Regions from separate parts of the Streptomyces sp. NPDC091377 genome, predicted to be linked through region 3. Evidence: riboswitches for the same ligand, from Rfam matches in the RefSeq annotation. Region 3 holds a riboswitch; each other region holds the start of a gene.
What was found. A riboswitch is a leader RNA that binds a small molecule or an ion and turns the genes downstream of it on or off. The one in region 3 is predicted to bind cobalamin.

Region 1: linked by a shared signal. The riboswitch ahead of ACIQNG_RS13375 (prenyltransferase/squalene oxidase repeat-containing protein) and the one ahead of ACIQNG_RS36265 (ABC transporter substrate-binding protein) in region 3 are both predicted to bind cobalamin.
Region 2: linked by a shared signal. The riboswitch ahead of metE (5-methyltetrahydropteroyltriglutamate--homocysteine S-methyltransferase) and the one ahead of ACIQNG_RS36265 (ABC transporter substrate-binding protein) in region 3 are both predicted to bind cobalamin.
Region 4: linked by a shared signal. The riboswitch ahead of ACIQNG_RS03900 (ribonucleoside-diphosphate reductase subunit alpha) and the one ahead of ACIQNG_RS36265 (ABC transporter substrate-binding protein) in region 3 are both predicted to bind cobalamin.

What each region holds. Positions count from the first base shown of each region.
Region 1 covers NZ_JBIVUE010000005.1:198,197-203,681, reverse strand. The annotation lists gene ACIQNG_RS13385 (DUF4430 domain-containing protein) at 1-350, shown strand, start outside; gene ACIQNG_RS13380 (prenyltransferase/squalene oxidase repeat-containing protein) at 360-1,799, opposite strand; cobalamin riboswitch at 1,905-1,980, opposite strand; cobalamin riboswitch at 2,072-2,208, shown strand; gene ACIQNG_RS13375 (prenyltransferase/squalene oxidase repeat-containing protein) at 2,328-5,090, shown strand; gene ACIQNG_RS13370 (hypothetical protein) at 5,087-5,485, shown strand, end outside.
Region 2 covers NZ_JBIVUE010000004.1:370,142-375,626, reverse strand. The annotation lists gene ACIQNG_RS11905 (type III polyketide synthase) at 1-627, shown strand, start outside; gene ACIQNG_RS11900 (cupin domain-containing protein) at 710-1,255, shown strand; cobalamin riboswitch at 1,254-1,480, shown strand; gene metE (5-methyltetrahydropteroyltriglutamate--homocysteine S-methyltransferase) at 1,633-3,963, shown strand; gene lysA (diaminopimelate decarboxylase) at 4,046-5,377, opposite strand; gene ACIQNG_RS11885 (SAV_915 family protein) at 5,374-5,485, opposite strand, start outside.
Region 3 covers NZ_JBIVUE010000028.1:2,705-8,189, reverse strand. The annotation lists gene ACIQNG_RS36270 (FecCD family ABC transporter permease) at 1-1,043, opposite strand, end outside; gene ACIQNG_RS36265 (ABC transporter substrate-binding protein) at 1,040-2,089, opposite strand; cobalamin riboswitch at 2,119-2,300, opposite strand; gene ACIQNG_RS36260 (class I SAM-dependent methyltransferase) at 2,335-3,084, opposite strand; gene ACIQNG_RS36255 (MDR family MFS transporter) at 3,091-4,386, opposite strand; gene ACIQNG_RS36250 (ATP-grasp domain-containing protein) at 4,383-5,485, opposite strand, start outside.
Region 4 covers NZ_JBIVUE010000001.1:881,940-887,424, forward strand. The annotation lists gene ACIQNG_RS03885 (helix-turn-helix domain-containing protein) at 1-447, opposite strand, end outside; gene ACIQNG_RS03890 (hypothetical protein) at 540-791, shown strand; gene ACIQNG_RS03895 (ribonucleotide-diphosphate reductase subunit beta) at 704-1,723, opposite strand; gene ACIQNG_RS03900 (ribonucleoside-diphosphate reductase subunit alpha) at 1,732-4,131, opposite strand; cobalamin riboswitch at 4,253-4,399, opposite strand; partial or broken gene ACIQNG_RS03905 (GNAT family N-acetyltransferase) at 4,445-4,762, opposite strand; gene ACIQNG_RS03910 (YbdD/YjiX family protein) at 5,217-5,435, opposite strand; gene ACIQNG_RS03915 (carbon starvation CstA family protein) at 5,407-5,485, opposite strand, start outside.

The sequences.
Region 1 (5,485 bases), on a different contig from region 3:
GTCCGGACGGACTGCTCTACAAGGGCAGGGTCAAGACCCGCGGGCACGAGGTGACGACCGCGAGCGGCGGCACCCACAGGTGCGACGGCACCAACGGCGGCGCCCACCCCAGCGCCGTGCCCACCCCCACCGCCGCACTCGACGACGCCGCCCGGAAGGCCCACTTCACGTGGGACGGCACCTGGTACCCGTCCTTCGAGGACTACTTCGTGGAGAGCGTCAAGAACGTCAGCGGGGGCGGGGTCGCCTACTGGAACATCTCCGTCAACGGGACCTCCACCCCCGTCGGCGGCTGCCAGTTCAAGCTGAACGCGGGCGACCAGGTGGCGTTCACCTGGACGGCGCTCTGAGGTCTGCCGTCACGCGCCCCAGCGCACGGCGATGGTGTCGCCCACCCCGATGGTCCGCTCGCGTGTCGCCGAGGTGAACGCGGAACCGTCGACGCTCACCTTCCAGGTGTTCGTACCGCTGTCGGCCTTCCCGTTGAGGGAGGTGATCGCGCCCGTGCCGGAGGACGGGGTCAGCGCGGTGACACAGCCGGACGGGGTGGCGGCGCCGAGCGCCGCGTCCAGGACGGCCCCCAGGGTCGTCGTCGTACCCGTCGGGGTCAGGGCGACCGAGCAGACCTTGAGGCCGCCCGCCCCGTCGTCGACCGTGAGGGCCAGCCGGGTCGCCGTGCCGGACGTGAAGGAGCCCTGGCCCACCCATCGCGGGGCGCCCGGCGTCGTCGGGACCGGCGGGGCGGAGGTGAAGCCGCCGCCCGCCACCGCGCGCAGCCCGTCGATGGAGGCGTACGCCGACGGCGCGGTGTCACTGGGCAGGTACTTGAAGCCGCCGCCCGGGTTGAACTGCTGGGCGATGAGGAAGTCCACCGGCGTCTTGCCCAGGGCGGTGAGGAAGTCACCGGTCTGCGGGTTGATGCCGCAGGCGTTGAGGCCGGAGACCGCCCAGCCGTTGGAGTCGGTGTTGACCCCGAACATGGCGTTGAAGGCGCCGCTGTTCGCGACGAGCTTGCTCTTGAGGAACGCCTTGGCCTGCGTGATGTCCGGGTCCGTGTTCGGGACGCCGGACACACACAGCGCGGCCATCGCGGCGCCGGTCATGTCGATGTCGCTGGGGGCGGCGAGCTGGGCCGGGTTGCCCTCGGCCTTGCTGTAGTTCCAGCCGCCGTCGTTGTGCTGGTTGGCGCGGACCCGGGTGACCATCGCGTCCCGCAGGGATTGGGGGACGCGGACCTGCCCGGACTGGGTCCTCGCCCCGTTCAGCGCGAGCGCCGCGAAGACCGTGCCGTTGAAGGTGGCCGAGGGGCCGAAGTAGCCGGGCTCCGCGGTCTGCCAGTACCGGTAGATGTCCGCTATCAGGTTCCGGGACGCCGAGACCCGGGCCGGGTCGATACCGGCCGCGTAGGCGTTGAGCGTCGCCCGCTCGTAGTCGGTGACCACGGGGGTGGCGGAGGGCCAGCCGCTCGTCGAGAGCAGAGCGCGGTAGACGGTTCTGGCGTTCTTCGTGGTGTCCCCGCCCGGTGCGACGTCCACGGCGGCGGTCCCGGCCGGGGCGAACGCGCTGAACGCCCACTCGTTGGACAGCCCCGGCCCGGCGTACGAACCGTCCGCCGCCTGGAGGGACTTGAGATAGGCGACGCCATTGGTCTTGGAGGTGGCGATCTGCCCCGGCGTGGCGGTTGCCGAGGCGGGCAGCGCGGTGAGCGCGAAGGCGCCGAGCCCGGCGGCCGAGGTGAGGACGAGACGCCGTACGACCACCCGGCGGGAACGGCGTACGGCGGTGACGGGACGGGACATGGGCTGCTCCTGGGATCAGGGACGCGGCCATGGCCCGGCGAGCAGCGCGGGGCGCGACCGCCGTCCGGAACGCGTGGACCGGCTGCCAGAAGAACTGCGCCGCCTGGGCATTCGGGCTCGGTCCGGCCTCCAGCCGTCCCACACCGCTGCGCGTCAGCCCCGGATTCCCACCGGGTTCCCCCACTCGGCAGTGCGGGACGGTACCCGACCGGGGATTGCGCCGCCATAGGAGCCATGTCACCCCGCGCGCCCCCTCCGGCCGCCTTGACGGCGGGTACCGGCCGTGTTCAAATCCGCCTGTTACGCAAGGAGTTCCAGGGGAAGCCGGTCGAAATCCGGCGCTGACCCGCAACCGTAGGCCCGGCCGCGCGCCGGGCGAGCCGGACTGCCTGGAGCGTGAACGAGCGACAGACGCCGTCGCGGACTACGGCGTGGTGCGACCAGCCTCCGGGCACGGGACCCCCGTGTGCCGCGAGGCTTTCCCCACGTTCCCGTCCCGCGCCGGACCGGTGAGACGAGGGGGCCGCGGTGCGGACCGCAGAGCGCAGAGAACGACGGCCGGGCGGCAGACCCGCGCCCTGGACCGCGGCCACGACGGCACTGCTGGTGCTCGTCGCCGCCTGCGTCACCTTCCTCACCGTCACCTCCCCGGCGGCGGCCGACCCCGTCGGCACCTGCACCGCCACCAAGGGCGCCGTCGTCGCCGTCGACTTCGGCCCCTTCGGGGGCACGGTGGAACGCGGCTGCGACACCACCCCCACCACCGGCTACGACCTGCTGCACGAAGGCGGATTCACCACCGAGGGCACCGGGCACGACGGCCCCGCCTTCATCTGCCGCATCGGCTACGGCGCCTCCGGCACCCCGTACCCGACCCCGGACCGCGAGGACTGCGTCCTGACCCCGCCCGCCACCGCCTACTGGTCGTACTGGGTGGCCGGTCCCGAGGACGACACCTGGTTCTACAGCCAGTACGGCGCCATGGACCGCAAGCCGGCCGACGGCGACGTCGACGCCTGGGTGTTCGGCGGCACCGACATCGGCGGCACCACCGGCCGCCCCACCTTCACCCCCGACGACGTACGACCGGACGGCGGGAGCACGCCCGACCCCGACCCGACCCCCACCGGAGCCCCCGGCGACATCGACGCCCCCGGCGCCGCCGCCTGGCTGAAGGGCCGGCTCACCGACGGCGAGCGGATCGTGGACGAGGGCGCCGAAGGCCCCAACCACTTCCTGACCGTCCAGACGGCCTACGCCCTCGCCGCGGCCGAGGGCTCCGGCGCGACCCTGCGCAAGGTCACCGACTTCCTCGCCAGGACCGCCACCCCCCACGCCTACCCCGCAGGCGCCGACCAGGCCCCCGACGCCACCGCGGCGGCCCGGCTCGCCCTCCTCGCCACCGTCACCGGACGCGACCCGGGCGACTTCGGAGGCCACGACCTCACCGGCGACCTCCTGCGGCACGTCTGCCCCGCCGGCCCCGACTCGGGCGACGGACCCACCCCCGGCTGCACCGCCAGGGGCGACTTCCGCGACGCCGGCTACACCGAAGGCCAGGCCCTCGCCGTGCTCGCCCTGCTGCGCGCCGGGCAGACCCCACCCGCCTCGACGGTCGACCGGCTGGCCCGGCTCCAGTGCCGCGACGGCGGGGTCACCAGCATCCTGATCCGCCCCGGCGAGAACTGCGACGGCGACGCCGGCACCACCGGCCTGGTCGCCCTCGTGCTCCGGAAGGCGGGCGGACACACCGCCGAGGTCGCCAAGGCACGCCGGTACCTGACGAAGAACCAGCGCCTGGACGGCGCCTTCCCCGCCTACACTGGTTCCCCCACCGCCGGGGTGATCACCACCGCCTACGCCGCCCAGGCGCTGCGCGCACTCGGTGAGACCCGACGCGCGGACGCGGCCGTCGGCTGGCTCTCACGCGAACAGACCGACGCCGGCGGCTTCGCCTTCGAGGAGGGCGTCACCGACCCCGTGGTCTACCCGACCACCCTCGCCGTGCTCGCCGGAATCGGCACGAGCCTCGCCGACCTGACCGCCAAGGCACCCGAGCCGACGGAGCCGCCCACACCGACGCCGTCGACCACGGCGTCCCCGGGCGAAGGGCCGGACCTGGCCAAGGGCGTCGCCTACCTCACCGGCCCCGCCCGCCTCAAGCAGGGCCAGTACTACACCGCCGGACCCGGCACCTCCCGCGCCGACTTCGGCCTGACCATCGACGGCGCCTACGCGCTCGCCGCGACCGGCCTGGACAACGCCACGCTGCGCGGCATCGTCGACTTCCTCGACCAGGAGGGAACCGACGGCGAGGACCGCACCGTCAACGACTGGACCGGCATCGGCACCAGGTACGCGGCGGGCGGCTCCCTCGGCAAGACCGCGCTGCTCGCCGAGGCCGTCGGCCGCGACCCGCGCGACTTCGCGGGCCACGACCTGATCGCCGCGCTGGAGAAGGCCGTGTGCGCCGGCGCCAGCACCGCACCGGACCGCTCCTGCGCGGCCAAGGGCGCCTACACCTACGCCCCGTCCGTCTTCTCCCAGTCCCTCGCCGTCATCGCCCAGCTCAGGGCGGGCGAGGAGGACGCGGCCCAGGAGCCCATCGCCTACCTGAAGAGCCTCCAGCACGACAACGGCGCCTGGCCGAGCCTGATCCCGCCCACCGGCGACTTTGACGTGGACTCCACCGCGATGGCCGCGATGGCCCTCGACCTCGCCGGTGAGGACGCCGCCGTGGACGAGGCGCTCAGCTGGATCGCCACCCGGCAACTCGCCGACGGAGGCTTCCCCGGCGCGGCGGGGAACTCCGTCAACTCCGCCGCCCTCGCCGTCCAGGGCCTGTCGCTGGACACCGCGACGTACCGGGACGAGATCGCCGACGCCCGCCGGTTCCTCGCCGCGCAGCAGAACGGCGACGGCGGCTTCAACGTGGCGAAGGAGGGCCAGCGCGGCTCCGATCTGCGCGCCTCCACCCAGGCCGTCGGCGGCTCCACCGGGATCTCCTTCGCCGACCTGGAACGCAGCCTCGACGGCACCTCCCCGCAACCGACACCCCGCCCGAGCGACAGCGGCGGGACGCCGGACATCGTCACCCCGGGCGACTCCGGCGGCTCCGGCGGCGCGGGCGGATCGGACGGCGGCCTCGGCGCCGACGGCGGCAGCGGCGCACTCGCCTCCACCGGCGTGCAGGTCATGGCCCTCGCGGCGATCGCCGCACTGATGACGCTGGCAGGCTGGCGGGTCGTGGTCGTGACCCGGCGCCGGGCCGGGACAGGGAGCGGACGATGAGACGACTGATCACCCTGGCGGCCCGGGTCATGGGCGCGTTCGCCCTCACCACGGCCGCCCTCACCGCCACCACCGCCCCCGCGGCGGCCGACCCCCAGCCGATGGGCCGGTGCACCACCACCTCCGGCGCCGTCCTCGCCGTCGACTTCAGCGACTGGGGCGGCCCGATCCTGCGCTCCTGCGGCACCACCCCCACCACCGGCTACGAACTCCTCAACCAGGGCGGCTGGCGCACCACCGGCACCGGCCACGACGGCCCGGCGTTCATCTGCCGCATCGGATACAGCGGGTACAAGAACGGCAAACAGTTCCCGACCGCCGCCCAGGACGACTGCGTCCTCACCCCGCCCGCCTCCGCCTACTGGTCCTACTGGCACGCCGACCCCGGCCAGAAC
Region 2 (5,485 bases), on a different contig from region 3:
ATCGTGGCCTGCGAGTTCTGCTCGCTGTGCTACCAGCCGACCGATCTGACCGTGGGGAACATGCTCTCCAACGGACTGTTCGGGGACGCGGTGGCCGCCGCCGTGGTCCGCGGCTCCGGCGGAACGGGCGTGAGTCTGGAGGCCAACGGCTCGTACCTGGTGCCGGACAGCGAGGACTGGATCGCCTACCGGGTCCGTCCCACGGGCTTCCACTTCATGCTGGACCGGCGGGTCCCGGGCACGATGAAGCAGTTGGCGCCCGCGCTGTCCTCCCTGGCCGCCCAGCACCAGCGGGACGTCAGCACACAGGGTTTCTATCTGATCCACGCGGGCGGCCCGCGCATCCTGGACGACCTCAGCCATTATCTCGCCGTCCCGCCGGAGAAGTTCCGCTTCAGCCGGGCCACCCTCGCCGACTACGGGAACATCGCGAGCGCGGTGGTCCTGGACGCCCTGCGACGGTTGTTCGAGGAGGGCGGCTGCCCGCCCGGCGCGCTGGGCATGATCGCGGGCTTCGGCCCCGGCATCACCGCGGAGATCTCCCTGGGCCGCTGGGTCACCGACACGCCCGACCCCACGGAGCGCAGCGGCGACACCCCGGCCGTGGCCACCGAGGGCCCCTCATGAGCGAAAAGGCCGTCGCGCACACGGGCCCCCTCGTGAACGCAGGAGCCGTCGCGCACACGGACCCCCTCGTGAGCGGAGGAGCATGACCGCGATCGTCCCGTCCGCCGGGCTGGTGCTGCCGCCCGGCGGCGGCCGGACCATGGCCGCCGCCGCCCAGCACGTCACCTTCAAGGTGACCGGCGCGCACTCCCGGACCGCCTCCACCTTCGAGGTCGTCGTCCCGCCCGGATTCGACGTGGGCGCCCACACCCACACGCACAGCGAGGAGTTGTTCTACGTCATCGAGGGCGAGTTGGAGGTGCTCGCCTTCGAACCGCTGGTGCGGACGCCCGACCGCTGGCGGGAGTGGGAGTCGGCGTCCGGCGAACGGGCGGTGCGGGCCGGCCCCGGCACTCTGCTGTTCGTACCGCCGGGCTGTCCGCACGCCTTCGCCAACCCGGGCGGAGCGCCGGCCCGGGTGCTCTTCCAGGCCGCCCCTCCCCCGGCGCACGAGCGGTACTTCGAGGAACTGATGGACCTCCTGGCCGCCGACGGCGATCAGATCGACCACGCGGCCGTCGCCGCCCTGCGGCTGCGCTACGACGTCCATCAGCTCACCCCACTGCGCTACGAGCCGCCGTGCGGTTAAGGTGGCCGGTGCAGCTGGTTCGCCCCGTCCGCCAGGCGGGAGGCGTCGTAAGAGGGAACCCGGTGGGAATCCGGGACTGCCCCGCAGCGGTGAGCGGGAACGACCGCCGTCATACGCACTGGACCCCTCGGGGTCTGGGAAGCGACGGCCTGTAGGTGTCCTCCGGTGTGCCACCGGGGAACGTGCCCGCGAGTCCGAAGACCTGCCATCTGCCCGTGCGCGAACCACTCGCGCGCGGACATCCCGGTGACCTCGTGGGCGGGTCGGCGTACAGACCGAGCGGACGGCCGAAGGCCGCTTCCGTCCGGTCCCGTCACCCTTCGCGCCCCCGTCCCGTCCCCGGGATCTCAGGGATTCATCTCGCGAAGGAGATCTCCGTGACCCGCACGTCCGCAGCCGCGGCGACCCAGGCCACTGTGTACGGCTACCCCCGCCAGGGACGGCACCGGGAGCTGAAGAAGGCGATCGAGGGCTACTGGAAGGGCCGCACCGACGCCACCGCACTCACCGCGACGGCCACCGCGCTGCGCCGCGCCCACTGGCATGAACTGGCCGACGCCGGCATCACCGAGGTCCCCACCGGTGACTTCTCGCTGTACGACCACGTCCTGGACGCCACCGTGATGGTCGGCGCGATCCCCGCCCGGCACCGGACGGCGGTCGACGCGGACGCCCTGGACGGCTACTTCGCGATGGCCCGCGGCACCCAGGAGATGGCGCCGCTGGAGATGACGAAGTGGTTCGACACGAACTACCACTACCTGGTCCCGGAGCTGGGCCCGGACACGGTGTTCAGCGCCGACCCCGGCAAGCAGGTCGGCGAGTTGAGGGAGGCCCTCGCGCTCGGGCTGGCGGCGCGTCCGGTGCTGGTCGGGCCGGTCACCTTCCTCCTCCTCGCCAAGCCCGCGCCCGGGGTGGCCGCCGACTTCGAGCCGCTGACCCTGCTGGACCGGCTGCTGCCCGTCTACGCCGAGGTCCTGGCCGATCTGCGGGCGGCCGGCGCCGAGTGGGTGCAGTTGGACGAGCCCGCGCTGGTGCAGGACCGCACCCCGGCCGAACTGAACGCCGCCGCCCGCGCCTACCGCGACCTCGGCGCCCTCACCGACCGGCCGAAGCTGCTGGTGGCGTCGTACTTCGACCATCTCGGCGAAGCCCTCCCGGTGCTGGCGAAGGCACCGGTGGAGGGACTGGCGCTGGACTTCACCGAAGCCGCCGCCGCGAACCTGGACGCGCTGGCGGCGGCCGGCGGGCTGCCCGGCAAGCGGCTGGTGGCCGGGGTCGTCAACGGCCGCAACATCTGGATCAACGATTTCTCCCGCTCCCTGTCCACCCTCGCCACCCTGCTGGGCCTGGCCGACCGCGTCGACGTCGCCGCCTCCTGCTCCCTGCTGCACGTCCCGCTCGACACCGGCCTGGAACGGGACATCGAACCCCAGGTGCGGCGCTGGCTCGCCTTCGCCCGGCAGAAGACCTCGGAGATCGCCACCCTCGCCAAGGGCCTCGCCCAGGGCACCGACGCCATCGCCGCGGAACTCGCCGCCAACCGCGCCGACCTCGCCTCCCGCGAGCACTCCCCGATCACCCGCGACCCCGCTGTCCGGGACCGCGCCGCCGCGGTCACCGCCACCGACACCCGCCGCTCGCAGCCCTACGCGCGGCGCACCTCCGCGCAGCGCGCCCACCTCGGGCTGCCGTTGCTGCCGACCACCACCATCGGCTCCTTCCCGCAGACCGACGAACTGCGCGCCGCCCGCGCCGACCTGCGCGCGGGCCGTATCGACACCGCCGGCTACGAGGACCGCATCAAGACAGAGATCCAGGAGGTGATCTCTTTCCAGGAGAAGACCGGACTGGACGTCCTCGTGCACGGCGAGCCCGAACGCAACGACATGGTCCAGTACTTCGCCGAACAGCTCACCGGCTACCTCGCCACCCAGCACGGCTGGGTCCAGTCCTACGGCACCCGCTACGTCCGCCCGCCCGTCCTGGCCGGCGACATCTCCCGCCCCCGCCCCATGACGGTGCGCTGGACCACCTACGCCCAGTCGCTCACCACCCGCCCCGTCAAGGGCATGCTCACCGGGCCGGTCACCATGCTCGCCTGGTCCTTCGTCCGCGACGACCAGCCCCTCGCCGACACCGCCCGCCAGGTGGCGCTCGCCCTGCGCGACGAGGTCACCGACCTGGAGGCCGCCGGAACCTCCGTCATCCAGGTCGACGAACCCGCACTGCGCGAGACCCTGCCCCTGCGGACCGCCGACCGGCCCGGCTACCTGGACTGGGCCACCGAGGCGTTCCGGCTGACCACGGCCGGGGTCCGGCCGGACACCCAGATCCACACCCACATGTGCTACGCCGAGTTCGGCGACATCGTCCAGGCCATCGACGACCTCGACGCCGACGTCATCAGCCTGGAGGCGGCCCGCTCCCACATGCAGGTCGCCCGCGAACTGGCCGCCCACGGCTACCCCCGCGAGGCCGGCCCCGGCGTCTACGACATCCACTCCCCCCGGGTACCGGGCGCGCAGGAGGCGGCCGACCTGCTGCGCACCGGGCTCAGGGCCATCCCCGCCGAGCGCCTGTGGGTCAACCCCGACTGCGGACTGAAGACCCGCGCCTGGCCCGAGACCCGGGCCTCCCTGGAACACCTGGTGTCCGCCGCCCGCACCGTGCGGGCGGAGATCGCGCCGGAGCCGGGGCCGAAGTAGCGCGGTGACAGGGCGAGGGCCGGGAGAGGCGTACGCGGTGTACGCCTCTCCCGGCCCTCGGCCCTCCCCCGTCCGCGCCCCGCTACAACCCGATGTCGCGGGCGCGGATGTCCTCCAGGGACTCACGGCGGACCAGCAGCCGGGCCTGGCCGTCGCTGACGGCGGCGACGGGCGGACGCCCGACCAGGTTGTACCCGGAGGCCATGGAGAGGTGGTAGGCACCGGCGACGGGGACCGCGAGGAGGTCGCCGGGGCGGATGTCCTCGGGGAGTTCGACGTCGGCGGCGAGGATGTCGCCCGCCTCGCAGTGCCGGCCGACGACGGTGACCGGGGCGGGGGCGCCGCCCGCGCGGCCGATCATCCGGGGCGCGTAGCGGACGCCGTACAGGGCCGGGCGCGGGTTGTCGCTCATGCCTCCGTCGACGGCGACGTAGGTGTGGCGGCCGGTGCGTTTGACGGCGAGCACGTGGTAGAGGGCGATGCCCGCCGGTCCCGCCACGGCCCGGCCCGGTTCGATGAGGAGCCGGGGGACGGGGAGGCCGGCGGCGGTGCAGGCGCCGGTGAGTTCGGCGCGGACCTTGCGGGCGAGGGCGGTGAGGTCGAGGGCGGGTTCGCCGGGGCGGTAGGCGATGCCGTGGCCGCCGCCGAGGTCGAGTTCGGGCAGGGTGAGGCCGTGCTGGTGGTGCAGCCGGGCCATCAGGCCGACCAGCCGGCGCACGGCGGCGAGATAGGGCTTGACGCTGGTGATCTGCGAGCCGAGATGGCAGTGGAGGCCGGTCAGTTCGAGCTGGGGCTGGTCGAGTATGCGGGTGATGGCGTGCTGGGCGTAGCCGTCGGCGATGGAGAGCCCGAACTTCTGGTCCTCGGTGCCGGTGCGGATCTTCTCGTGGCCGCCCGCCGAGACACCGGGCACGACCCGCACCATCACCTTCTGGTGGCCGTCGGGTCCTACGGCGGCGGCGAGCCGGGCGATCTCGGAGGGGCTGCCGATGACGATCCGGCCGACACCGAGCCGCAGCGCGCTCTCCAGGTCGCGGGGCGTCTTGGCGTTGCCGTGGAGCACGATGCGCTCGGCGGGGAACCCGGTGGTGACGGCGAGTTCGAGTTCTCCGGCGGAGCAGACGTCGAGGCCCAGGCCCTCCTCCGCCACCCAGTGGACCATGGCCCGGCACAGGAACGCCTTGGCGGCGTAGTGGATACCGGCGTCGGGGAAGGCGTGCCGGTAGGTGCGGCAGCGGTCGCGCACCTCGGCCTCGTCGAGGACGTAGACGGGGGTGCCGAAGCGGTCGGCGACCTCGGTGAGCGGGACCCCGCCGACGGTGACCTCGCCGGGCAGGGGTTCGGTGGTGGAGGCCGGCCACACGGACAGGGCGTCGGCGGTGGCGGTGACGGTGGTGTCGTGGACGGTGGTCATCGTGCGCTTCCCTCGACGAGTGCGGCGGCACCGGTGGCCCGGCGGGCGGCCACGGTGTCGGGGGCGGTCCAGGTGCGCCGGCCGGCCCCGGACGGTGCCGGGTGTCCG
Region 3 (5,485 bases):
AAGAACGGCCCCCCGCACAGCGCCGTGAGCACCCCGACGGGGATCTCCAGCGGCGCGGCGACCGTCCGTGCCGCGATATCGGCCCAGATCAGAAAGACCGCCCCGCCGAGCGCGGCCGTCGGCAGCACCCGGCGATGGTCGCCGCCCACGAACAGCCGCACGATGTGCGGCAGGATCAGACCGACGAACCCGATCGGCCCGGCCGCCGCCACCAGCACCCCGGTGATCAGGGAGAGCAGGACGAACATCCGGGCCCGGAACCGGGCCACGTCCAGCCCCATCGTGGTCGCCGCCTCCTCACCCGCCAGCAGCAGATTCAGATTGCGGGCCTGCGCCAGCAGAATCCCGATGCCCGACGCCAGGGCGGTGCTCGGCAGCCACAGCATGCCCCAGTTGACACCGCCCAGCCCGCCCAGGGTCCAGGCCAGCACCTCACGCGCCTGATTGCCCCGGTCGGTGGTGAGCAGCAGCAGATCCAGCAGGGCGGTCAGCACGGCCGCGATCGCCACCCCGGCCAGCACCAGCCGCACCGAGGTGATCCGCCCGCCGGAACGGGCCGTCGCGTACACCAGCAGCAGCGCGCCGAGGGCACCCACGAACGCGGCGGCCGACAGCGACACCGTGCCGAGCAGGTTCACCCCGAACACGATGACCAGGACCGCCCCGAGGGACGCCCCCGAGGACACGCCCAGCAGATACGGCTCGGCGAGCGGATTGCGGAGCAGGGCCTGCATGGCGGTGCCCACCACCGCGAGCCCGGCGCCGACCACCGCGCCCAGCAGCACCCGCGGCGCCCGCACGTCCAGCACGATGGTCTCCCGCGCGCCCGACCAGTCGGGCTCGGTCCAGCCGGCGCCCAGCGCGTGGGTGACGATGCCCCACACCTGGCCGGGCGGCACCTGCACCGAACCGATCGCGAGGCCCGCCGTGGCGGACACCACGAGCAGCACACCCAGAACGGCCACGGTGCCGGCGAGCGTGGCCCGGCCGGCCCGGCCCGGCCCCTTCACGGTGGTGGACCTCCCCGTGACCGGAACGGTCACCGGACGCTCTGGGGGTGCAGCGCCTTCGCGAGATCCTCGACCGCGTACGCCGACCGGATGCCGACCAGCGTCGCGGTCAGCGGCAGCACGACGAACCGCTTGTTCTTCACGGCCGGCACCTCGGCGAGCGCCGGCTGCCCGAGCAGGAACTCCTTCTTGCGCTCGACGTTGCCCGCGCCCTCGTAGTCGTAGATGGCGATGACCTCGGGCTTGCGCTCGACGACCTGTTCCCAGGAGACGTCCCCGAACACCTCGTCCAGGTCGGCGAAGACGTTCTCGCCGCCCGCGAGGTCGATCAGCTCGCTGCCCAGCCCCTTGCCACCGGCCGTGAACGCCGATTTGTCGCCGCTGTCGTACACGAACACCGGCACCTTCGACTCGCCCTTCACCGCCGAGGACGCCTCGCCGACCCGGTCCTGGAGGTCGGCGACCAGCGCGTCGGCCCGGTCCGGCACCCCGAAGATCTTCCCGACGGTGCGGATCTCGTCGTAGGTGTCCCGCATCGTCACCCCCTTCTCGCCGCCGCAGTACTCACGGTTGAGGTAGGTGTCGATGCCGGCGTCCGTGAACGCCTTGCGCGAGCGGCCCTCGTTCTCGGCGAAGGCGCTGCCGTACCCGCCGTAGACGAGATCCGGCTCGGCCTCCAGCACGGTCTCGAACGACGGCTCCTTCTTCGCCAGCTCGGGGATCGCCTCGTAGTCCTTCTCCAGCTCCGGCAGCACCGCCGAGTCGGGGAAGGCGGTGCCGACCATCCTGTCCTTCAGCCCCAGCGCCAGCAGCAGCTCGGCGGGGTGCTGATGGATGGTGACGACCCGCGACGGCGGCTCGTCGTACGTCGTCTTCACACCGCAGTTCTCCACGGTGACGGGAAAGCCCTCGGCCGAGCCCGGCGCACCGGACGAACCGGCCTCGCCGTCGGCGCCGTTCCCGGAGGAACCGCAGCCGGCGGCCAGCAGCGCGGCCGACAGGGCGAGGGCCGCCGCGCGCAGGGCCGGGCGACGACGGGCAGGGGTGGACAGCGGGGGACGGGACAGGCCGTCGTACACGTGAAGCCTCCTGGGGAGTCCGCGCTCCTAGGATCGGGCCCGCGACAGGCCAGTGTCCTGACTCCCGGATCGACGTTCCCCTCGCCTTCCCGCGCGGCGCGCAGTGGCGTGGTGAAGGGTGCACTCCCCGGTCACAGTGGCGGGACCGTGCCGGATTCGCACCGGCTTCCTGATTCCCGTCGCGGCGATGACCCGCTGATCCTACGGTCTGCCCACCAGGTGTCCCAAGGCAGGCCCCCGCCGCCTCACTCCTCCCGCACCGCCCGCAGCACCAGCCGCTCCGCGTTCTCGTCGTAGGGACGGCCGTCGAAGCCGCCGAAGACCTCGATCCGGCCGAACCCCGCCTCCTCGGCCATCCGCCGCAACTCCACCGCGCTGTACACGAACCACACGAGGGTGGCCCGCGTCACCCGCTCGCCCCGCACCAGCACCCACTCGCTGCTCAGCCGCGCCCAGTCGTCCAGCACGGAGTCCGTCTGCACCATCAGATCGTCCCCGCGCCGCACCACCTTCGGCGGGGTGACCCGGCGGGCCAGCAGTTCCTTGCCCGCGAGATCCAGCACGAGCGTGCCCCCGGGCACCAGAGAGTCCCGCATCGTGCGCAGCACCCGCGCGTTGTCGGCCGGGTCCTCGAAGTATCCGAACGACGTGAACATGTTGAGGACCACATCGAAGGCGGCCGGCTCCGTGTACGCGCGCGCGTCGGCCCGCACATACGTCACCTGGACCCCCGCGTCGGCGGTGTGCTTGCGGGCCCGCTCCAGCAGGGCCGGGCTCAGGTCGACGCCCGTCACCTGGTGCCCGCGCCGTGCCAGCGGCACCGTGAACACCCCCGGACCGCAGCACAGGTCCAGCACCCGCGCGCCGGACGGGAACGCCAGCAGCGGTGAGGTCGCCAGCAGTTCCTCCGCCTGGGTGTGGCGCTGCTCGGAGAAGAGGAAGTCGTGGAACTCGATCCAGAAGTCGTCGTCCTGGAATCCGCCGGTCCGTGTCATACGGCCTCATGTCTCCTTCGGTGTCGCCGTGGGGGAATCGGTGGAGCCGTGCGGGAGGGGGTCCGGCACGGTGTCGCGACCGCGCAGCGCGATCAGCACCGGCGGCAGCAGCGCGCACTGCACGGCGGCCAGCAGCCAGAACCAGCCGGTGCTCCCGGCCTGTTCGCCGAGGCTGTAGAGCTGACCGCCGACCACCCCGCTCGCGCAGGCGCCGAGCCCGGCGGCCAGCCGCTGCTGCCCGAAGACCACCGCGTCCGAGCGCCGGCTGCGCGCCAGCGCCTCCAGGTCGTTCTTGAGGAACAGCACGATGTCGCCGAGGGTGATCAGCGCCCCGCCTGCCAGCAGCGCCGGCCGGGTGCCGATCGCCAGCACGGCGAGCCCGGCCGCCAGCCCCGTGAAGCCGACCACGAGGGCCGTGGCGTACGGCATCCGCCGGATCAGCCCGGACGCCAACGGCTGGACGACGATCACCAGGGTGAAGCAGAGCAGCAGGACCAGGCTGTAGAACGCGCTGGACGCCCGCTCGACCGCGTACACCGCGAGGAAGTGCTGGAAGTGGAAGTACAGATAGAAGGCGATGAGATTGGCGGCGAACGGCAGCACCGCCACCCCGGTCAGCAGGCCCTGCCGCTCGCCCCCGCCGTCCGCCGACCGGTCCCCGCCCGTCTCCGGGAGCCTGCTGTGGCCCGCCGTGACCAGGACGAACAGGGCCGTGACGGCGACGAACAGCCAGCCCGGCGAGGACAGCACGAACGGCCCGGCGATCAGCGGACCCACCGCCATGCCCGCGTTCAGCGCCGCGTTCCCCGCCGACAGGAACGCCGGACGGCGCTCCTCGTCCACACCGTGCACCAGATACGCCTTGTTGGCGGGCAGATACAGCGCCGCGCCGCAGCAGGTCAGCACCAGCGCGGCGACCGCGAGCGGCGGCCAGCGCAGGGCGAGGAGCAGACCGACGAACCCGGCCGTACGGATCACCAGCGCCCACAGCATCGTGCGGCGCAGTCCGATCCGGTCCGCGAGGGCGCCGCCCGCGATCCCGCCGGAGAACTGCACGAGCGACGCCACCGCGAGCACCACCCCGACCGTGCCGAGCCCCATCCCGAGCCGCTCGTGCAGGAACACCGACATGAACGGCAGCACCATGAAGCTGCCGAGCGGGATCAGGAACGAGCTGAGCAGCAGAAAGCGCAGGGGAGCGGTGAGCCGGCCCAGCGGGGAGCGCGCCGGACGGGCCCCGGCCGCCCGCCCGGCGCGCTCCGCCCCCGGTTCGGTCACGGGACCGGTGACCGGATCGGTCACGGGATCGGTTCCGCGTCCGGGAACGGCTCCGTGCGCACCCGCACCGCGTTCGCCGCCGCCACCGCCCGGTGCGTGGCCAGTTCCGCCGTCTCGGCCTCCGCGTACACGATCCCCGCGTACCCCCGGCTGTCCGCCAGATGCTCGACGGGGTCACCGGTGCGCTTGACCGGATACCAGAGGGGTGATCCCGGCATGTCCGCCAGCCGGTCGAGACCGTCGACGCCGGTGAGCACACCGGGCGCCGACGGGTAGCCGAGGACGAAGGCGACGGCCGGTCCGCCGGGCTGGTCGGCGTCCATCAGCCCGGGGCGGCGGCCGAGCGCGGCCTCGACCATCGCCTCGTACACATTCACCCCCAGCGCCCGGCACAGCCCCTCGCCGACCAGCGCGCCCCCGATCCGCGGGTTGACCTCCACCACCTCGGGACCGTCGGTGGTCAGCACGAACTCCACATGCGCGAACCGGTCGGTGTACCCGATGGCGGCGAGCACCTCGTCCAGCCGGCGCTCCAGCGCGATCCGTCGACCCTCGGGGAAGGCCACGGGGAACGCGGTGATCTCCTCACGGAAGTACGGCTCCGGGGACATCAGCCGGCTGGACACCCCGAGCAGCCGGGTCCGGCCCGACCAGGTGAGGGTCTCGGCGCTGTAGATCGGACCGCTGAAGTAGGGCTCGGCGAACAGCCGGCCCTTCAGGGGCCGGCCCGCCGACTCGACCAGTACCGCGTCGAGTTCGCTCTCGTCGCGCACCAGCCAGACGTTCTGGCTGCCGGTCCCCGCCGAGTCCTTGAGGACGGCGGGCAGCCCGACCTCCTTGAGCACCGCCTCCCGCAGCCCACCTCCCTGCCCCTGCCCCGGGGCGTCGGCCAGGTCCGTGGAGTCCACCGCCCGGCCCCGGCTCAGCCCGGCCCGGTGCAGCAGATTCCGTACGGCCGCCTTGTCCCGGGTCAGCCGCAGCACCTCGGGGTCGAGGCCCGGCAACCGGAACCGGGCGGCCAACTCGGCGCCGACCAGCATCCACGTGTCGGTGGAACTGATCAGCCCGCGCAGTTCGGGTGTGCCGCGCAGCCGCTCCGCGACCCCGTCGACATCGAAGGTGT
Region 4 (5,485 bases), on a different contig from region 3:
CAGCACGTCCGGCTCGACCTTCGCGCGCGGATGGCGCCGGGCCAGCTCCTCGCTCTGCATCCAGTGCGCCGCGCACCGCCGCCCGTCCAGCAGACCGGCCGCGCCCAGCACGAACACCCCGGAGCACACACTCAGCACCCGGCCGCCCCGGTCGGTCGCCCGCACCAGCGCGTCCAGCAGCGCGGGCGGATACTCCCGGGTGGCGTAGTCGCTGCCCGCCGGCACCGCGATCAGATCGGCCTCCTCCAGCCGCTCCAGACCGTACGGCGTGGCCACCGAGAAGCCCGGCACATGGGTGCTCAGGGTCGGGCCCTCGGCGGAGACCACCGCGAAGTCGTACACCGGCAGGCCCTCGTCGCTGCGGTCCAGCCCGAAGACCTCGCAGACGACCCCCAGCTCGAAGGGGTGCACACCGTCGAGCAGCACCACGGCCACGTTCTTCAGCATGCCGCCAGTGTGCCGTGCCCTTGGCAGGAAATCGAGGGTGTACGGCAGTCCTGCCACTGCCGGTAAGGAGTGTCAGCCGCGACAGTAGTGTCATGACCGGTGAACAGGTACAAGGACTCCTCGCGATGGTGGCCGTACTCGGCCTGATGCTCTTCATGACCCTCCCTGCGCTGATCGGCGCGGCGCACGAGCGGCGCATCGACCGTCAGCTCAGGGAGGCGGAGCGGGAACCGCTGACCCGGCAGGCCCGGTCCGGTCAGAAGTCCTCGTCCAGGTCCACGGTGCCCTCCACCGCGACCTGGTACGCCGAGGGACGGCGCTCGAAGAAGTTCGTCAGCTCCTGAACACCCTGCAACTCCATGAAGGAGAAGGGGTTCTCGGAGCCGTACACGGGCGCGAAGCCCAACCGGGTGAGCCGCTGATCGGCCACGCACTCCAGGTACTGCCGCATCGACTCGGTGTTCATCCCGGGCAGGCCGTCACCGCACAGGTCGCGCGCGAACTGCAACTCGGCCTCCACGGCCTCCCGCAGCATGTCGGTGACCTCCTGCCGGAGCCCCTCGTCGAACAGCTCGGGCTCCTCCTTGCGCACGGTGTCCACCACGTCGAACGCGAAGGACATGTGCATCGTCTCGTCGCGGAACACCCAGTTGGTGCCGGTGGCGAGACCGTGCAGCAGACCCCGGCTGCGGAACCAGTAGACGTACGCGAAGGCACCGTAGAAGAACAGGCCCTCGATGCACGCGGCGAAGCAGATCAGATTCAGCACGAAACGGCGCCGGTCGGACTGGCTCTCCAGCCGGTCCAGCTTCTCGACCTCGTTGATCCACTTGAAGCAGAACCCGGCCTTCTCGCGGATCGAGGGGATGTTCTCCACCGCCGCGAACGCCGCCGTCCGGTCCTCCGGATCGGGCAGATAGGTGTCGAGCAGCGTCAGATAGAACTGGACGTGCACGGCCTCCTCGAAGAGCTGCCGACTCAGATACAGCCGGGCCTCCGGGGAGTTGATGTGCTTGTACAGCGTCAGCACCAGGTTGTTCGCCACGATCGAGTCACCCGTGGCGAAGAACGCCACCAGCCGGCCGATCAGATGCTGCTCCTCGGGGGAGAGCTTGGCGAGGTCCGCCACGTCCGAGTGAAGGTCCACCTCCTCCACGGTCCAGGTGTTCTTGATGGCGTCCCGGTAGCGCTCGTAGAAATCGGGGTAGCGCATCGGGCGGAGCGTCAGCTCGAACCCGGGGTCGAGCAGGTTCTGGTGACGGGCGGATGTCGACATCGCTGACATTACTGGCATGCCTCGCAGGACTCGGGGTTCTCAAGGGAGCAGGCGACGGCGTCGGGGTCGGCGACCTGCTGGACGGGGATGGTCTTCGCGGCGGGCGCCTGGCCCTGGGCCGCCCGCGCGATCCTGGTCGCCGGACGCGAACGCAGGTAGTACGTGGTCTTCAGCCCCGACTTCCAGGCGTACGCGTACATCGACGACAGCTTGCCGATGGTCGGCGTCTCCAGGAACAGGTTCAGGGACTGCGCCTGGTCCAGATACGGGGTGCGGGCCGCGGCCATGTCGATCAGACCGCGCTGCGGGATCTCCCACGCCGTGCGGTACAGCCCCCGCACCTCCTGCGGGATCCACCCGAAGCCCTGCACCGAGCCGTTGGCGTCGCGCAGCGCCTCACGGGTCCGGGCGTCCCACACACCGAGGTTCTTCAGATCCTGCACCAGATACGAGTTGACCTGGAGGAACTCCCCGGACAGCGTCTCGCGCTTGAACAGGTTGGACACCTGCGGCTCGATGCACTCGTACACGCCCGCGATGGAGGCGATGGTGGCGGTCGGGGCGATCGCGAGCAGCAGGGAGTTGCGCATCCCGGTGGCGGCGATCCGGGCGCGCAGCGCCGCCCAGCGCTCCGGCCAGACCGGCTCCACCCCGTAGTGGTCGGGGTGCAGCACGCCCTGCGCGGTACGGGTCATCTCCCACGCGGGCAGCGGGCCGTGCCGCTCGGCCAGGTCCGCGGACGCCTCGTAGGCGGCCAGCATGATCCGCTCGGCGATCTTCGTGGACAGGGCCTTCGCCTCGGGCGAGTCGAACGGCAGCCGCAGCTTGAAGAAGACGTCCTGGAGGCCCATCGCGCCCAGGCCCACCGGACGCCAGCGGGAGTTGGAGCGGCCCGCCTGCTCGGTCGGGTAGAAGTTGATGTCCACGACCCGGTCGAGGAAGGTCACGGCCGTACGGACCGTCTCGTCCAGGCGCTCCCAGTCCAGGTCGCCGCCGGCCCGGTCCACGAACGCGCCGAGATTGACCGAGCCCAGGTTGCAGACGGCCGTCTCACCGTCGTCGGTGACCTCCAGGATCTCCGTGCAGAGGTTGGAGGAGTGGATGACCTGGCCGGGCCGCGCGGTCTGGTTGGCCGTGCGGTTGGCGGCGTCCTTGAAGGTCATCCAGCCGTTGCCGGTCTGCGCGAGGGTGCGCATCATCCGGCCGTACAGCTCACGCGCGGGGAGCGTGCGCCGGGCCAGGCCCTTGCGCTCGGCCTCGCGGTAGGCCGCGTCGAACTCCTCGCCCCACAGGTCGACCAGCTCGGGCACGTCCGCCGGGGAGAACAGCGACCACTGCGCGTCCGTGTCGACCCGGCGCATGAACTCGTCCGGCACCCAGTGCGCCAGATTGAGGTTGTGGGTCCGGCGGGCGTCCTCACCGGTGTTGTCCCGCAGCTCCAGGAACTCCTCGATGTCGGAGTGCCAGGTCTCCAGGTAGACCGCCGCCGCGCCCTTGCGCCGGCCGCCCTGGTTCACCGCGGCGACCGAGGCGTCCAGGGTCTTCAGGAACGGCACGATGCCGTTGGAGTGTCCGTTGGTGCCGCGGATCAGCGAGCCGCGCGAACGGATCCGGGAGTACGACAGACCGATGCCGCCGGCGTGCTTGGAGAGCCGGGCGACCTGGTGGTAGCGGTCGTAGATGGAGTCCAGCTCGTCCTTGGGGGAGTCCAGGAGGTAGCAGGAGGACATCTGGGGGTGGCGGGTGCCGGAGTTGAACAGGGTGGGGGAGGACGGCAGATAGTCCAGCCGGCTCATCAGCCCGTAGAGCGCGGCGACCTCGTCCAGCGCGCGGACGCTGTCGTCCTCGGCGAGCCCCGCGGCGACCCGGAGCAGGAAGTGCTGGGGGGTCTCGATCACCTTGCGGGTGATCGGGTGGCGCAGCAGATAGCGGCTGTGCAGGGTGCGCAGCCCGAAGTAGCCGAAGCGGTCGTCGGCGGCCGGGTCGATCAGCGCGTCCAGCCGGGCCGCGTGCAGGGTCACGAAGTCGGCGGTGCGATCGGCGATCAGGCCCTCGCGGTGACCGGTCGCCACCGAGCCGGTGAAGGTGGTGACGCCCTGCGAGGCGGCCTCGGCGGCGATGGAGCGGGTCAGCAGCCGGGCGGCCAGCCGCGAGTAGGCGGGGTCCTCGGAGATCAGCCCTGCGGCGGCCTCGGTCGCCAGCTCCCGCAACTCCGCCTCGTCGGCCCGGGCGGAACGGCCGCGCAACGCGGCGGCGGCCACCCGCCCGGGGTCGGCGTCGGTGAGGTCGGCGGTCAGCTCGGTCAGGGTCCGCAGCAGCGCGGCACCTGGACCGTCGTTCCCCTCGGCGGCCACGGGGGTGGCGGCGGAGGCAACTGCTGAAGCCGGGTCGGCTGGCGCGATCGTCACGTGGGGCTCTCCCTCGCTCGGCACGGGACCTCGCCGAGGGCAGGGGGCAGCTCACGAGCGCACGGGGCGTCGCGTCCACCGGCCCATTCCACGAGGCCCGGACGTCCTGCACCCGGACCGGGTGGTCGGGTGCGCCGTCGGCAGGTCCTCGGACTGACCAGGCGCGTGCCGCGAAACCCCGCGAACACGCACAAGTACACCGTTGCGGGACAGTTCCGGATTCGCACCGGATTCCCCTGCGGCGACAGCGAGCATGAGCATACATCTTGTGCCGCGCTGTCGCGTCACCCCCAGATGTTGTGTCGCGACGGTTTCACAGTGTCAACTCGTAGGTGAGGAGAGTGAGGTCGTCCAGCTCCGGTACGGGATTCCAGTCCCGGTGCGGGCTGCGGATGAACCCGAGCCGTTCGTAGAGCCGGTGGGCGGCGTGCATGGCGCTCTGGGTGGAGAGCACGACCCGCTCGGCCCCGGCCGCGCGCGCCACACAGGCGCGTACGAGAGCCTCCCCCACGCCCTGTCCGCGGGCCTCGGGGGCAACCGCCAGCATCCGTATCTCGGCCTCGTCCGGCCGCGCGATGTCGGCCATGGGGTTGCCCCCCGACGGCACGAAGGTGACGGTCCCGAGGACGGCGACCGGCGGGGCGGCGACCTTGTCCGGCGGGACGGCGGCTGGGTCCGGCGTGGCGGTGACCGTGCCCGGCGAGGTGGCGGCCGTGTCCGGCGTGGCGGTGACCGCGCCCGGCGGGACGGCGGCTGGGTCCGGCGTGGCGGTGACCGTGCCCGGCGGGGTGACGGCTGGGTCCGGCAGGACGGTGACCGTGTCCGGCGGGGTCGCGGCTGGGTCCGGCGTGGTGGCCACCCACACCTCGGCGACCTCCGCCCGGCGCGCGACGTCCCTCAGCACGGGGAGATACGGATCCTCCTCCCCGTAGTCCAGCAGCCCCTCCCGAAGATAGGCGTCGGCCACCAGCTCACCGAGCCGGAGGTACTCGTCGGGGCGGGCGGGTCTGATCGTGAGGTCCATGGGGCGAGTGTGCCGGGCGGTGGCCCCCGGTGCCGCCGGGTTTCCGGCCGAGCGCCCGGGGTCAGCAGCAGCGGAAGCCCTCGCGGGGGTCGGTCTCCTGGCGGTCCGTGCGCATGCGCTCGAAGTCGCGCCGGGACGGCACCTCCGCGTCCGGCCGGCCCTTGCGCAGATGGGCGCAGTAACGGTCGTAGGCCGATTCGTCGGTCAGTTCGCGCAGGTACCAGCGGATCCCGCGCAGCGCCCGTGGGACATCAAGGGCCCGGAGCAGTGCCGATCGCATGACGTGCCGCCTCCTCCTTCTCCGCCTTGGTCGGGAACAGCCCGTCCGGG